One region of the Ruminococcus sp. OA3 genome, then DNA from elsewhere that is predicted to be linked to it. Evidence: riboswitches for the same ligand, from Rfam matches in the RefSeq annotation. Region 1 holds a riboswitch; each other region holds the start of a gene.

Region 1 (3,875 bases):
CATCGTCAAAAGTGAAACTTCGGTCTTTGGACACGTATCTTTTATGTATGAGATCACCATCTCGCTCTGTATAACCGCCAGTTTACTCTCCCGGCTGCCAACACAAAATTTCTGGGGTGCTGCCATCATCATTCGTCCTCCTGTAAAATTATTATACCCTCGGATTTCTCCGCACGATGTTGTATCATATCATATCGTCAAATGCTTTTTCTATCGCCTGCCTGGCACGTTTCGCCCTGCTGTGGTCCCTTCCTCCGGCATTGACCCCCGCTACAAGGACATCTCTTTTAACAATCCCCGGAAAATGAAAATCACATTTCGTCCCGTCACTGATAACATTCACAAGGATACCCAGACATTTGCATACACTGTGAATTTCTTCATTAAGCCCCGCATCGTCAGTCCCCGCAATCACGATATCGGCTCCGTAAATATCTTCCCTCTCATACCGCTTTTCCCGTATCTGTATTCTTCCTTTTTCTGCCAGATCCAGCACACTGTCTTCGAAATGCGGCGCAATGACGGTGATATTCTCTGTGAATTCCGCCAGAGTCTGAATTCTCCGTGATGCAATCTTTCCGGCTCCGACAACAACTGTTTTCTTACCCGATATATCAACAAAAAGCGGAAAGTACGCCTGTCCACTATTCTTCATACAGTTTTTCCAATCCTTCCACACAGGCTAAAAATGTTTCTTTTTCCAGCGAATCCCGCAGTCCGAAGATCATTTTGCCGACTACTTTTCCTGCCGCCAGTTCAATTGACTGTCTGAGTGACTCCCTCTCCCTGTCGTCCAGAGGAAGTTTCCCCAGGATCTTATGTATACGCAGCTCCAGATCTGTCACCGCATCCTCCTGGATTTCCTGAATACGGGGGATCAGATCTCTTCCGTCATACCAGTCATAGAATTCTTTCTGCTGTTCCTGAAGAATCGCCTCAGCCTGGTCAAAGGAATCTTTCAGATAATCGCCGACTGCCGTGACCTGAAAATCATCGATGTCATACAGCGTCACATGTTCCATCTCCCCGATTGCCGGTTCGATATCCCTGGGCACAGCAAGATCGATGAAAATAATATCATGTGTAAGGTCCGCTTCTTCGAGCAGTTCCCGGGTGAGTGTAAAATTGGGACTTGCAGTCGCACTGACTACCACATGGCATTTGGGCAGCAAGTCCATACGTTCTCCGTAATTAATCCGGGCACATCCCTTCGGGATCGTTACCATACCGCTCCGGTACTGCCGGACTGTTACAGTCACCACGGCGCCTGCTTTCTGCATCGTCTGCGCAGCCAGCTTTCCCATCTCTCCATTACCGATCACCATGCATGTCTTTCCCTGTATCTCATACCCCTGCTCTTTGAGCATGGAAACCGCACGGTCCATTGCGGTAAAATTTGCTCTTGAGAAGGTAACATCCGTTTTTACTTTTTTTGCCGCTGTCACCGCCATGCGGAACAGCACTTCCAGGACACTGTCAGTCATATAATTCTCACGTGCAAGTGACAGTGCATCTTTTACCTGGGTAATAATCTGATCCTCTCCGAGGATCTGGGATTTCAGTCCGCAGGTTAAATGGAACAGATGGTTCACCGCTTCGTTTCTCTCACGCATGACAAAATACTGTCCGAACTGCGTCGGATCCACTTCCTTGATGATACACAGTTCTTCCACAAGTGAGCCTTCCCATTCCTCTTCCACACTGGCCCAGATTTCCATACGATTACAGGTTGAGAGTATGATACATCCCAATATGCCATCCCTGCTTTTCAGCTCTTCCATGGCAGCAGCCGCATTCTTCTTCGTAAAGGAGAATAATGCCCGTACATCCACCGATGCTTTGTTATGATCGATACCCACCATACAAATACTCATCATTTGTTCCTCCGAAAATTTATTCCTCCCCATCATAGCACATACTTTTGAAAATGCAAAATCTATTTTCTACTTTTTTTAAATTCTATTTGACATTAGCCTGACTACGCGATAAAATTTATCATAGAATTGAATATGAAGTGGAGCCTGCGTATTTCTCCGCAGGGTAAGAGGAAAGTGAGTGTAACTCTCACACGGTCCCGCCGCTGTAATGGAAGAGCTGTATCTTATGATGTCACTGGTGAAAACTGGGAAGGCAAGATACAGTGATGACGCCTGAGTCAGAAAGCCTGCCCTTCATAAGCGATTTACACCCCGGTTACGAACGATGGCCTGGTGTAAGGAAACGGCAAATTCTTATATGCTGCCGTTTCGGTGCGCCTGTCTATGTGAAGTGGGATTCCTTAGATATGGCGTTATTTTTTTGAATGAGAAAGGAGAAAGTTATGACAAAGTCACAAAGAACAATCGTTTTGATAGCCGCAGTTTTTGCTCTTTCATTTGGAATCCTGCCGGCTGCAAACGCGATGCACATTATGGAGGGTTATCTCCCGGCCAAGTTCTGTATTGCCTGGGGTGTTGTCTGCGTACCTTTTTTAATCGCAGGTTTCTTCTCCATAAAGAAAACACTTTCCGGAAACCGGAAACTGATCATGATCCTGGCTATGGTGGGTGCGTATGCATTTGTCCTGTCCTCACTTAAGATTCCGTCTGTCACGGGAAGCTGTTCCCACATGACAGGAACCGGTCTCGGCGCGATCCTGTTTGGTCCCGCTGCTGTCAGTATCGTCGGACTGATCGTCCTGGTCTTTCAGGCAATCCTGCTCGCTCACGGAGGGCTTACCACTCTGGGCGCAAATACATTTTCCATGGCAATCGCCGGACCGCTGGTATCCTATGGAATCTACAGGCTCTGTAATAAACTGAAGGTACCGAAGCTTGTTTCCGTATTTCTGGCAGCCTGCCTCGGAGATCTGTTTACATACGTGATCACCAGCATCCAGCTGGCAATCGCTTATCCATCCGCTGACGGCGGATTCGGCGCTTCCCTTGGGAAATTCCTGGCTATTTTCGCAGCAACTCAGGTACCGCTTGCCATCATTGAAGGTATCCTGACCGCCATCGTAATCATCGGCCTGGAATCTTACGCTAAGTCTGAGCTCACAGATCTTGGATTTTTAAGAGGGAGGAACGCATAATGACTAAAAACGCTAAAACTGTACTGATACTTCTGCTGCTTGTCGTTGTGATCGCTGTTGTACCGCTTTTCCTGAAAAGTGGTGCTGAATTCGGCGGTGCCGACGGTGCAGCTTCTGAAATGATCGAGGAGATTCAGCCAGGCTATGAAACCTGGGCTGATCCTATCATGGAACCTGCCAGCGGAGAAATTGAAAGTCTTCTCTTCTGCCTTCAGGCCGGCCTTGGTGCCGGAGTCTTCGGCTTCGTCATGGGACGTCTGGTAGAGAGAAAAAAACACGAATCTAAGTAGAAAACACAGGAGGAAAACGCCCCATGCCGGACGCATCCAAAAAAGCAATTCTGGTTGTCAGCTTTGGTACCAGTTTTGCCGAGACGAGAGAAAAAACAATTGACGCTATTGAAAAAGAAATTGCAGACGCTTTTCCTGACTATCTGATTTACCGCGCCTGGACCAGTAAAATGATCATGGCAAAGCTGCTAAAACGTGACGGAATCAAGATTCTGAATGTCAGAGAAGCAATGGAGAAAATGCGTGATGACGGTATTACAGATGTCATCGTTCAGCCGACTCACGTGATCAACGGTATCGAAAATGAATTGATGACAGAAGATGCACTGATGTATCAGTCTTCCTTCTCATCCATCACCTTCGGCAATCCGCTGCTCACAACCGAGGAGGATAATCATCATGTAGTGCATACCATCGCAGCGCATTTTTCCCATCTTCGTGAGGATCACGAAGCTCTCGTACTGATGGGGCACGGCACTACACATTTTTCCAATGCCATATATGCGGCATTA
Region 2 (3,875 bases), 1.9 Mb from region 1:
GGTTAGTGCCGTGTCAGGAGACAGCAATATCGTGACCGTCGAGTCAGCCAGCACATCGAGCGTAACCGTTAAGTCTAAGGCGGCAGGATCGGCAGTCATCACGCTGACAGTCAAAACAAAGGACGGACGCAGCTATACGGCTTCTACCAAAGTGACCGTGGAAGAAAACTTTATTGAGGCTGTGGCATTTCCGCAGGCGGTCTATGAGATCGCGAAAGGCGCGAGCAAAAACTTTTTGTATGAAATTATAAAATGGCCGTCAAATGGTGACACAAGTTCGATCACCTGGGACTCCAGCAACAAAGATGTGGCGACCGTTACAGGCACCGGAAGTGTGAAAGCAGTTGGATTCGGTGAGACGACGATCACGGCAGAACTGAAGGACAAAAGCGTGTATTCCTGTAAGGTTAAGGTTCCAAATCCGGTTACGGAGGTGACCATCAGTGCATCGAGAATCGGTATGCTGAAAGGAAGCAGCATCTCTCTGGATACCATTGATTTTACGCCTGCGGACGGCAATATAAGCAAGTTCAGCTGGGCGTCAAGCAATACGGACGTGCTGACAGTCAAAAATGGTATCGTAAAGGCAGTGGGCGTTGGAAGCGCAAGCATCTATGGAACGGCAGGAAACGCCTTTGCGACCTGTGAAATTACTGTGACCCTCTCCGGGGATGAGGTGGCAGGAATTGAGGTCATAGGACTGATCGATCAGATCGGAGGGGTGACGCTTGACAGTGAGGATGCAGTTAAAACAGCCCGTACGGCCTACAACAAACTGACCAGAATGCAGAAAGCATATGTAGAGAATGATCAGAAGCTGTTTGATGCAGAGGATAAGTTGTATGAACTGCAGGAAGTGATGAGAAGTCCGGTAACATTAAGTTCTGTAAAGTCAGTAAATTATAATACGGTGAATGTTACCTGGAAATCCGTAAACGGTGCAGAAGGGTATCAGGTATACCGAAAGACAGCAGGAGGAAGTTACAAAGAGATCGCAGCTGTGAGCGGACGCGAAACAACGGCATACAGAGATACCGGGCTGACTACGGGAACGGTTTATACCTACACTGTGCGTGCCGTGTATACGCTTGGAGGTGAGAAACAGCTTGGAGATTATGTGAAATCTGGAATCAGCGGAAAAGCGATGCCGGAGAAAACAGTGACTTCCAAAGTTCAGTCCTGGGGATCTCAGACATTGAAACTTACCTGGGAAAAAGTAAGCGGAGCCAGCGGATACCAGATCTATCACAGGACATCCAAAAACGGTCCATGGAAATACGTCACACAGATTGCAGATGGAAATACAACGTCCTATATGCATTACAATCTGATATGCGGAAATACATATGACTATGTGGTACGTGCGTATCGCACCGTGAAGAACACGAAATACATTGGTGCGAACAGCGATATACTGAGCGGGAAACCTGTACCGGCGCAGGTGAAAAATGTGACGGTCAGGAAAGCTTCTTCCACCAGCATGAAGATCAGCTGGGGCAAAGTGAACGGAGCCAGTGGCTATCAGATCTACCGCAGGAATCCTGATACAGGAAAATATCAGTTCGTCACACAACTCGGGAATGGAAATGTGGCAGCTTATACGGAAAAAGGCCTGAAGAAAGGGATTACCTATACGTATGTGGTGCGTGCTTACCGTACCGTAAACGGCAACAAGATTTTGGGTGCCAACTCAACTGAAACAAAAGGAAGTATCAACTAATGATCACGGCGGGGGATTCCATTTTGGAATACCCCGCCGTTTTGGCAAAATAGTGCAGGATTTGCAGTTTACTTGAAAAAGTGGATGTGCTATACTGTAACCAATTTCATAAGATGAGTATTTATGGTCGGATTTTTGCAGGGAGGAAAGCATAAATCCGTTAAAAGAGAATCCGGTGTGAATCCGGAACAGTCACCACTACTGTAACGTGGACGAAGGAATGATATACCACTGGGCCCGGAGCCCGGGAAGGCATTCCCAAGGATGAAGCGAAGTCAGGAGAACTGCCATAGATCGAACGAAGTAATATTTTCGGGTGAAGAAAATATGCTTTTTTTGTTGCCAAAAAACAGAGAAACAGGAGTATCAGAAGTAACATACGGCAGGGAGGAGACGGATTATGGAGAGGAAGAAACGGGATGGTTTAAGGAGAAGGGGATGTGTGCGGCATTGTGTACACAGGCTTACCGCGGTCGTGCTGATTCTGGTACTGACGATGTCAGCATGCCTGATGGAAGCAGGTGCGGTTGCATGGAATGCAAATGCAGATACAGATGACAATTTCCAGCAGCTGAGATTCTGGGAGGATGAAAAGCCGGGCATACGCTTTTATATCAACGCTGCCGCGCGGTATGAACTGGAGACGGTTAGGGAACCCGGATTTGGGACAGATAAAGGTGAGTGGACGGTGATGAGCCTGCTGCGCGGGATGTATACCGGAATGGATTATCTGAACTATATACCGGATGATTATTTCGAAGGCTATTATCAGCGTATGGTGGAAACGGTACAGAGCAAAAACGGTGTACTTGATGCATACAAGATCACGGAATGGTGCAGAGTGATACTTGCGCTGAGTGCGCTCGGAAAATCACCGGAAGATGTGGGAGGATATGATTTCCTGGATAAGCTGTCAAAATCATATAACGACACATACTGGCAGGGGATCAACGGTCCGGTATTCAGCCTGATCTCCCTGAATACCGGCGGGTATCAGCTCTATGAGACACCTTCTGATTATCAGGAGGGTGATATCAACACCGAAGGCCGTATGCTGGATTATATTGTGCGCCATGAGATCCTGAGTTCGGACAAGACGATCGGTGGCTGGGCATTGAATGACGCCAATGCTGCTGAGAAGGGCGCTGATGCCGATATCACAGGGATGGCGCTTCAGGCAATGGCGCCCTATTATCTGGATGAACTGAAATACAAAGAGTCGGGCGCAACGACGCCGTATTCTGAGTTTGTGAAGGCGGTGGAACGCGGCATCTATACGCTGCATCAGATGCAGCTGGACAATGGAGGCTTCAAGGGCTGGGGAAGTGACGTTAATACGGAGTCAACGGCCCAGGTAATCGTAGCCCTGACGGAGCTTGGCATCGATCCGCTTTCCGAACGTGTTGTACTCTCCAATATAGGAAAAGAATGCGGGTTTCTCCCAAAAGGCGCCGTATGGGACGGCACAAGCTGCAATAACATGATTGACGCAGTGCTGATGCACTGGGAGAAAAACAGCGGATCCAGCGAGGCGGTGGGAGGCTTCAAACATGTCACGGCAGGTGACGACGGCGGAGGCGGAAGCGGTGATTCGGTTAATGGAATGGCGACTGATCAGGCTCTCTATGCCCTGATTTCCTACGACCGTTTTCTCAACGGGGAGAATACGCTGTATGACATGACCGATATGACGGACGGCAGTTATACGGGTATGACAGCAGATACGTATTCCCTCACGTATGACGGCAACGGATCTGCCGCTTCCAGCACAGAGTCTTATGCACCGTACGCGGAAGTTATGCTGCCGGTTGTGCAGTCTACGGGTGATGAGGCGTTTGTGGCGTGGAACACGAAGGCGGACGGAACGGGAACGACATATCGTCCGGGGGAAATACTTTCCATGCCGGAACAGGATGTGACACTGTATGCCATGTTCGGACAGATTGATTTTACCCTGGAGCTGGAATTAAACGAGGGTGTACTGGCGGACGGTGTATCGGTGCCGGATATGTTTACACCGATGGATGCGGACATTATTCTCCCGACGGCGGATGAGATCACGAAAGAAGGCTGCATATTCAACGGATGGTATCTGAGCGCTTCCGCTGCGGATAAATTGTCCGGGACAACGGTGACGTCGGTTCCCAAAGGAACG
Region 3 (3,875 bases), 320 kb from region 1:
GGTCGCTGCCACCTGATTCTTCGCCTCTTCGCCGGCTGTGAGCAGTTCTTTTTTTACAAATCCTCTGACGTTATCCGACTCTACGAACACCCAGCCGTCCAGATCATCTGCAAGAATAAAGCACAGACCGTCTTTCGGGAGCACCCCGATGATCCTGGAATCCGTATTCATCTCCTCACGGATGTTGATGTTCTCGCCGGTGACCAGCGCGTATTCCTTGGATACGATCGTCTCGCGGACCGTCGTCTTTGTATAAGTAAGTGCAGCGTTTTCCAGGGGATCGATCAGTGATTCCGCCAGAAGAAGGTTTTCTTCTTTCTTTTCACTGACAAATTTCTCTGCTTCGTCATCAGTCATCAGATCAGCTTTTTTCACAAATCCTCTGACAACTCCGGATTCAATATAAATCCACTCGCTGTCAGTGCCTTCTTCCTTCAGAATAAAGCAAAGCCCGTCCTTTTTCATGGTCCCCACAACGCGGGCATCTTCGCTCTTCTCTTCATAGACGTTCATCTCGTCTGCCTGGCAGATCGCATATACTTTATCAACCGTTGTAAAACGGAACGTATCTACGATGATCGGCGGAACGATGATATCCTGAGAAGCGATCAGTTCTTCATTAGAATTGTAGGGGCTCGGCGTTGGTGTCGGCTCCGGCTCATCCTCGGGTTCCGGTGTCTCTTCCGCCTCCGGCGTTACCGTCGGTGTCGGCTCCGGTGTCGGAGTTACGGTCGGCGCAGGCTCCCCCGTTGGCTCCGGGGTCGGCGTTATGGTCGGCGCAGGTTCCTCCGTTGGCTCCGGGGTCGGTTCTTCCGTTGGGTCTGGGGTCGGCTCAGGGGTCGGTTCCTCCGTGGGGTCCGGGGTCGGCTCAGGGGTCGGTTCCTCCGTGGGGTCTGGGGTCGGCTCAGGGGTCGGCTCTTCCGGCGGTTCCGGTTCTACCGTCTCCACTGGCGGACTTGTCCCCGAAACATCCTCCGCCTCAGCTCCTACAAGAGACGAAAACGGTAAGATCAGGCTTACCGAGATCGCAATCGCCAGTGCCCTATATATTCTTTTTTTGTGCATGTCGATTCACTTATCCTTTCCAGTTTCAATATACTCTCTTCATGCATTTCTAATATGCTTTAACAATGCACACAATAATACATCATTATTTATATACTATTCCAATTTACACCAGAATGCAAGTTTTTTTCATTCCATTTTGGAATACATATGTGTCTTTTTTGTGAACAGCGTAAAATTATTCGTTACGCAAAAACACTCATGTTTTATTGTCTCAAGATCCTGATCAGCCAGAATACTTTTTGCAATACTCCCATGAATATCAGGCCCGTTCCGAAAGAGAACAGATTTGCAGCCACAGCATATACCACAGGCTTTTTCCCCTTTTTAGTTCCATTACTGATGGAAGTGCCTAAACATTCCCGGTATACTACGGCCTCTGTTCCGGTTATAAGTACCTCCATCCAGATATAATGGAATATATATGCCCATGGACCCTGATGTATTTCCAGCGTCACAAGAAGAATATTTAAGAACAACTGTGTCAGCACATTTGTTATGATGATAATCTTTATTTCACGCCCTGTCCGATATCCAAACAAAAGCCCAATCAGTAGCTCTAATATGATAGTAGCAGCCATACATGCAGCAGCCGATGTCACTTCAGGTTTATAATTATTACTTTTCTGTATTGTCTCAGACCCCAGAACCATGGCCTCTGAACTATCCACACCGTTAAGATCAACCACAAAATTACTGTAAAACGCATATTGGCTGTAGATCTTATCACTTACTGCATAGTTGTCGGATTCCGGAAAATACAACAAGATTTTAAATCTGTGAGGGGGACGTTCAAACCATCTAAATTGTCCGCTGTCAGAACATTTTTCAAAACACTGTTGAAAAAGCATACCATCCTCATCACCAAACTCTGCAAATGCTTTCCATATATCATATTCACGGTCATCGGAATCGTATAAATCATATCCTCCGTCTTTGGCAGTCGGACCATACCGGCCAGTACATGGGACCGGCGAGATCAAGGTGGCATAAAAAACAGTTTCCGGCATGTTTTCAAACGCAATGTTTACCTGTCTCTTGGGGGCAACATCTGCCTGGACAGTTACGGGAAACAGCATGATAAAAATTACAATCATTAAGAGTTTTTTCATAATGTACCGACTTTCGTTTTATAAATCCGATATCCAATTACTGCCCAATCCTAAAAAAGAGTACAAAAAATAAGCCTCCGTTCATGCCTCGGATCCTAATTGTCTGGTGGTCATATCTTGTTAGTATTCTGACTCGGATTCTTCCTCCAAAAGCACCTTCCCAGCATAAGCCAGTGGTATAAAGCTTTCTTCGTCCTCCTTACAGCAGGGATGAAACTGCGTGGATTTGCACCACATTCCTAATAATTTCACTGCAATATTAAGTTTTGTGTTATATATATAATACAGTATTGCATAATATTTCGTCAACTTTTTTACTATCAATAAATTACGAACTTTTATCTTTTTTTTGAATAATTTTCCGTTTTAATCACATATGAAACAGAAGCATTACTCCAGTTTTCCATTCTATCGGTATGCTCAAGATGACTCCTGTATATTTTTAACTGATAAAAAACAAAAGAACCCTTCCAGGTTCTTCTGCTCCTTTTTCCGTTATTTATGCTTACTGGCCGCCTTCAACCTGGACATGGCCCTTGCAAGAGACGCCTGCGTATGGTAATACTCCACCAGACTCTGCCTCTGGCGAAGCTGTTCCTGTGCCCTCTCCTTTGCTTCCCTCGCCCTTACAATATCGATATCCTCCGGGCGTTCCGCAGTGTCTACCAGAACGAGCGCACGATTATTGATCATCTGCACAAACCCCGTGCCGACCACCACATCCGTCCAGTTTCCGTCCTCCGTCTGAAAACGCATCTCGCCGGCGACCACCGCCATTACCATATCCTCATGGTGTGCCATGACAGCGGCTTCTCCGTCCATAGCCGGCAGTATCAGGATTTTGACCAGACCTTCGTAAAATATTTTATCTGTTGCTATGATGGAGACTCTAAATGTACTCATGGAATCACTCTCCCGCTATGCACCGACCTTCTGACTGTCAGAAGATTCTGTTTCTGCTTTTTCGATAACCTCATCAATTGTCCCGACATTGAAAAATGCCGTCTCCGGATATTCGTCCATCTCCCCGTCAACGATCATACGGAAACCACGGATCGTCTCTGAGATCGGTACATATTTTCCCGGAACACCCGTAAAATTCTCTGCTACGTGGAACGGCTGTGACAGGAATTTCTGTATCTTACGCGCACGGTATACTGTCAGTTTATCTTCTTCAGAAAGTTCTTCCATACCAAGAATACCGATAATGTCCTGAAGTTCTTTATATTTCTGAAGAAACTCCTGTACCTTCCTGGCTGTCTCATAATGCTCCTCACCAACGACCTCTACTTCCAGGATCCTGGAAGTAGACTCCAGAGGATCCACTGCCGGATAGATACCCTGCTCCACGATCTTCCTTGAGAGTACCGTAGTCGCATCCAGATGCGCAAATGTTGTCGCCGGAGCCGGGTCTGTCAGGTCATCCGCCGGTACATATACCGCCTGTACCGAGGTGACAGATCCTTCCTTTGTAGAAGCGATTCGCTCCTGCAGTTCTCCCATTTCATTTGCCAGGGTCGGCTGATATCCGACTGCGGACGGCATACGTCCCAACAGTGCAGAAACCTCAGAACCCGCCTGTACAAAACGAAAAATATTATCAATAAACAGCAGTACATTCTGATGTTCCTGATCGCGGAAATACTCCGCCATCGTAAGGCCGGTCTCCGCAACACGCATACGAGCTCCCGGCGGCTC
Region 4 (3,875 bases), 2.0 Mb from region 1:
TTGCAAAATGGGAAGCGCTGTTAAAGCCGCATACCTCGGCGATCTGTTCCACAGACCGGGGAGAGGTGAGCAAAAGCTGCTTGGACTGGCGCAGGCGGTAAGAGAGCAGATATTCGTGGGGAGTGGAGCCGGTGTATTTTTTAAAAATACGTATCAGGTGAGAGGCGCTGAAGCTGCACAGATCCGCCATGCGGTTCAGGTCCACTTCCTCATGAAAATGGCTGCTGATATATTGAAGGGCGGGGCTGAGCGGATGATTTGCACGCATTGCAGGAGTCTCCGGTACCGCAAGCCTGCTTAAGATCCGGGTGACATGGAGTGAGATCAGGTGCTCGTCGGCAATGGCAGACTGAGCGCCGGATAACAGGGTTTCAAATTCTTGTTTCAGATAAGGGATATGTTCGCCTGTAAAGATGATTCCGTACTGGCTGCTTAGGTACTCTGTATATTGACGGCTGCTGTTTCCATGAAAATGGAACCATAGAAAATCAAGGGAATTCCTGCAGCAGTACTTATGCGGAACATGGCAGTCCAGGAGCACGATCTGATCCTGAAATGCAGCATATTTGCGGCCGCGTGTCTCAATGCTCATGGAGCCGTTTACCACATACACCAGAAGATACAGATCGAGGCTTTCCCGCTGCACCGAATATTCCGGCGTACAGTAAAAATGCCCGAATTGCGAAATACAGTACAATGCACTGCGCGCAAAATCGGATGGAATCGTAAAGTCCATATAGGAAGGCTCCATAACACCCTTATCATTTATTTCCATACACCTGTATCCTTGCCTGTTTTTTGAACCATCATACAGGATTTAAACACAGATATCAAGTAGGAGGATAATTTTTGTATAGACTGCGACAATAATTTGAAATGACCGGAATATAAAGTATTCCGGTTTGTTATATGCAAAGTTTTTGATTGAATTTTGTAACGGATAGTGGTATGGTTAGTTCAAGCGAAAGATTGGAAAAATTTACCAAAACTAAAAACATAAATGAGAATTATGTTATGTACAATGAGAGTTTCTGTGTGATATAGTTCTGGTAGATCAATGAAACAGACATCTCGTAAAAATGTTAGCTTTAAGAACATAAAAATATATAAAGATCACGGTCAGGTGCTTGCGCCTGTTTAACTGGAATCCGGTGAGAATCCGGAACAGCCTATCTCTACTGTGTGGGGGACGAACGGGCAAATCTGCCACTGGAGTGAAAACTCCGGGAAGGCGCCTTAGTAGGACGAACCTGAGTCAGTATACAACAACGCGATCTGTGAAAAAGATATTCGTAAGCATGGCGAATAGAGTATAAAGAAGTGCAGGCCATCTCCCCGGAAGGGGAGATTTGTTGTTTCTTAAGGGGAAGTTTCCCTCCCCGCATATCAACAATACACGGCAGAATGTCAAGATCAATAAATGGCGTATGGTTTACATAAACATAAGTTGATATTTGGGTCTGAAACTGCACTTTTTAACTGGAGCCTGTGCCGGGCTCCTTTTTTGTTGGCAGGGCTTTGACGGATATCGGCTATAGCGGGGCACTGCTCCGATATAATAGATATATAAAACATTCTCGATAGACGGAGGATGAAAGAGAAGGAGGACGACATGAAAAAGAACTTACAGCAGACGACAGAACAATACGGGCGGAGGAGCCCGAGGGCCTTCTACCGGACGATGACGGGAGTTTTGACCGCCGTTATGGTGGGCGGAGCCGCAGCCCCGGCAATTCCGGTGCTGGCGGATGAACAGGAATCCGCGTGTGCCCTGCAGTTCGGTGTGGACGGGATTGCAAACCCGACGCCCGGGGAAGAGGGTGCCGCCGCCTGGGACGGTGATTATGTTTACCTGGGGCAGTACCAGCAGACGCTGGATGAAGACACGGGGGAGTTCCTGACGGAGCCGATTAAATGGAAGGTGCTGGATACCGGCAGCTCCGCCAATCTGGACGCGGAGGAAAAGGGCGATGCCATGTATCTGCTGTCCGATCAGATCCTGGATATGTGCGATTATTATCTGGAAAAGCCCCAGGTCGCAACCTGGGAGGAGAGTTACTTAAAGGAATGGCTGAACACCACCTTTGCCGACGCCGCGTTCACAGAACGGGAGTTGAGCATGCTGGCTGACACGTCAGGCGCGGGATATCAGGCGGGCTTGACATATGAGCTGGTGCCGGATGTCGGCGGGGTGAAAGTATTTGCGCCTTCCGGCAGCGATCTGGCGAATACCCCGTACGGCTTTGAGACATCGACTAGACCTTCGGATTCGAGAAGGGTGCTGCCAACAGACTATGCGGCGTATCTGGGGGTAAGTATTATAGATGGGTTTGGAAAGGCAACCCTGCGGTCCTCGCGAGGAACAAGGGCTCATTATTGGTCGCTTTATGCAGATGGAAATATAGGAGTGGGAAGCGGGATATACGGGGGTGCTATGCCGGCGGTGCAGCTGGAGATAGAGAAGATTCTGTTCTCGGAGCCGGCGCAGGAAGAGGGCGCATGGGAGCTGACATTTAAAGATGACAGTCAGCAGGTGGAGATCCTCTCTGCCTCGTTCAAAAATAATACGGCGTCCATCAGCTTCGAGGGCGCTACCGTCGGTGAAGGCCAGCAGGTATCCGCCGTTATCACGGACAGCGAAGGGGCAGAGATTATAAGCTATGAGAAGGTGGCGGATACGTCAGAACATGCAGCCGGAAGCGGAACCATCGCGCTGCCGGAAGGCTTTGAAGAAAACGGATACAGGGTGCTGGTGTTCTCGGAGCAGGAACAGGACGGTGTACTGCCGGACTATGCGGGCAGCCCGCAGGAAGTGACGCTGACGAAAGAAGTCACGAAGGTAGAAGGGATCTCTCTGGATAAAACGTCGCTGAGCTTCAGCACGAAATGGGATAAGAAGCGCCTGACTGCCAGCCTGACGCCGGCGGATGCGGATAATCAGCAGGTCATATGGACCACCAGCAATGCGAAGGTTGCACGTGTGGCGACGGATGGCGAAGTGATGGCGGTCAACGACGGCACGGCGACCATAACGGCCACCTCTGTGGATGGGAAGAAGAAGGCGACCTGTAAGGTGACGGTTAAAGGCTCGATGCCGGATTATTCGGTGCTGAGCAGGGTGACGCCGTGGGGATCCCAGACTTTGAAGGTCAGCTGGGAGAAAGGGTACAACGTAAACGGATACTGTATCTACCGCGCCACGTCACAAAACGGCGCCTACAAATATGTCGCACATATCGGAAACGGATCCACGACCTCCTATATGGACACCCGGCTGACGTCTGGTACAACATACTACTATAAAGTGCGTGCATACCGCACCGTGAATGGGAAAAACGTCTTTGGCGGAATGTCGAAGCAGGTGATCAGCGCCAAACCGGTTCCGGCACCGGTGAAGAACATGAATGGAACAGGGGGAAGCAGGCAGGTGAAGCTGAACTGGAGCCAGGTAAACGGTGCCAGTGGCTATCAGGTGTACCGCAAGTTTTCGAAAAACGGCCCGTGGCATTACGTGGCACAGACCGGTAAGGGCACCGCGACTTCCTACACACACAAAGGACTGACAAGCGGCAAGACGTATTACTATAAGGTGCGGGCATACCGCACGGTGAACGGCGCCAAAGTATATGGAGCATACTCCGCGGAAAAGGCGGTTAAGGCTAAATAAACCAATGCATAAAGGAGGACAAAATTATGCAAAGAGAAAGAAAAAGCAAAAAACTTTGGGCAGTGATGCTCACACTGGTCATGGGACTGACCATGATGCTTTCGTCGGTGACGGCGTTTGCATCCACTACGGACGCGGCGGACAGCCTGGTGAGTTCAGTTTATGTGGACGTTGACACACCGGCGAGCTATTCGTTCAACACGGTGAC

Evidence for each region. A riboswitch is a leader RNA that binds a small molecule or an ion and turns the genes downstream of it on or off. The one in region 1 is predicted to bind cobalamin.
Region 2: linked by a shared signal. The riboswitch ahead of MCG98_RS05075 (InlB B-repeat-containing protein) and the one ahead of MCG98_RS13720 (energy-coupling factor ABC transporter permease) in region 1 are both predicted to bind cobalamin.
Region 3: linked by a shared signal. The riboswitch ahead of MCG98_RS15280 (hypothetical protein) and the one ahead of MCG98_RS13720 (energy-coupling factor ABC transporter permease) in region 1 are both predicted to bind cobalamin.
Region 4: linked by a shared signal. The riboswitch ahead of MCG98_RS05025 (Ig-like domain-containing protein) and the one ahead of MCG98_RS13720 (energy-coupling factor ABC transporter permease) in region 1 are both predicted to bind cobalamin.

Annotation. Positions count from the first base shown of each region.
Region 1 covers NZ_JAKNTO010000001.1:3,041,818-3,045,692, forward strand. Annotated here, with positions in the region: gene hemC (hydroxymethylbilane synthase) at 1-129, opposite strand, end outside; gene MCG98_RS13710 (bifunctional precorrin-2 dehydrogenase/sirohydrochlorin ferrochelatase) at 185-655, opposite strand; gene hemA (glutamyl-tRNA reductase) at 645-1,877, opposite strand; cobalamin riboswitch at 1,999-2,187, shown strand; gene MCG98_RS13720 (energy-coupling factor ABC transporter permease) at 2,321-3,073, shown strand; gene MCG98_RS13725 (energy-coupling factor ABC transporter substrate-binding protein) at 3,073-3,363, shown strand; gene MCG98_RS13730 (sirohydrochlorin cobaltochelatase) at 3,387-3,875, shown strand, end outside.
Region 2 covers NZ_JAKNTO010000001.1:1,103,814-1,107,688, forward strand. Annotated here, with positions in the region: gene MCG98_RS05070 (Ig-like domain-containing protein) at 1-1,720, shown strand, start outside; cobalamin riboswitch at 1,828-2,027, shown strand; gene MCG98_RS05075 (InlB B-repeat-containing protein) at 2,121-3,875, shown strand, end outside.
Region 3 covers NZ_JAKNTO010000001.1:3,362,866-3,366,740, forward strand. Annotated here, with positions in the region: gene MCG98_RS15275 (NlpC/P60 family protein) at 1-1,065, opposite strand, end outside; gene MCG98_RS15280 (hypothetical protein) at 1,272-2,177, opposite strand; cobalamin riboswitch at 2,278-2,482, opposite strand; gene atpC (ATP synthase F1 subunit epsilon) at 2,673-3,080, opposite strand; gene atpD (F0F1 ATP synthase subunit beta) at 3,096-3,875, opposite strand, start outside.
Region 4 covers NZ_JAKNTO010000001.1:1,083,441-1,087,315, forward strand. Annotated here, with positions in the region: gene MCG98_RS05020 (AraC family transcriptional regulator) at 1-775, opposite strand, end outside; cobalamin riboswitch at 1,099-1,289, shown strand; gene MCG98_RS05025 (Ig-like domain-containing protein) at 1,613-3,667, shown strand; gene MCG98_RS05030 (DUF4430 domain-containing protein) at 3,694-3,875, shown strand, end outside.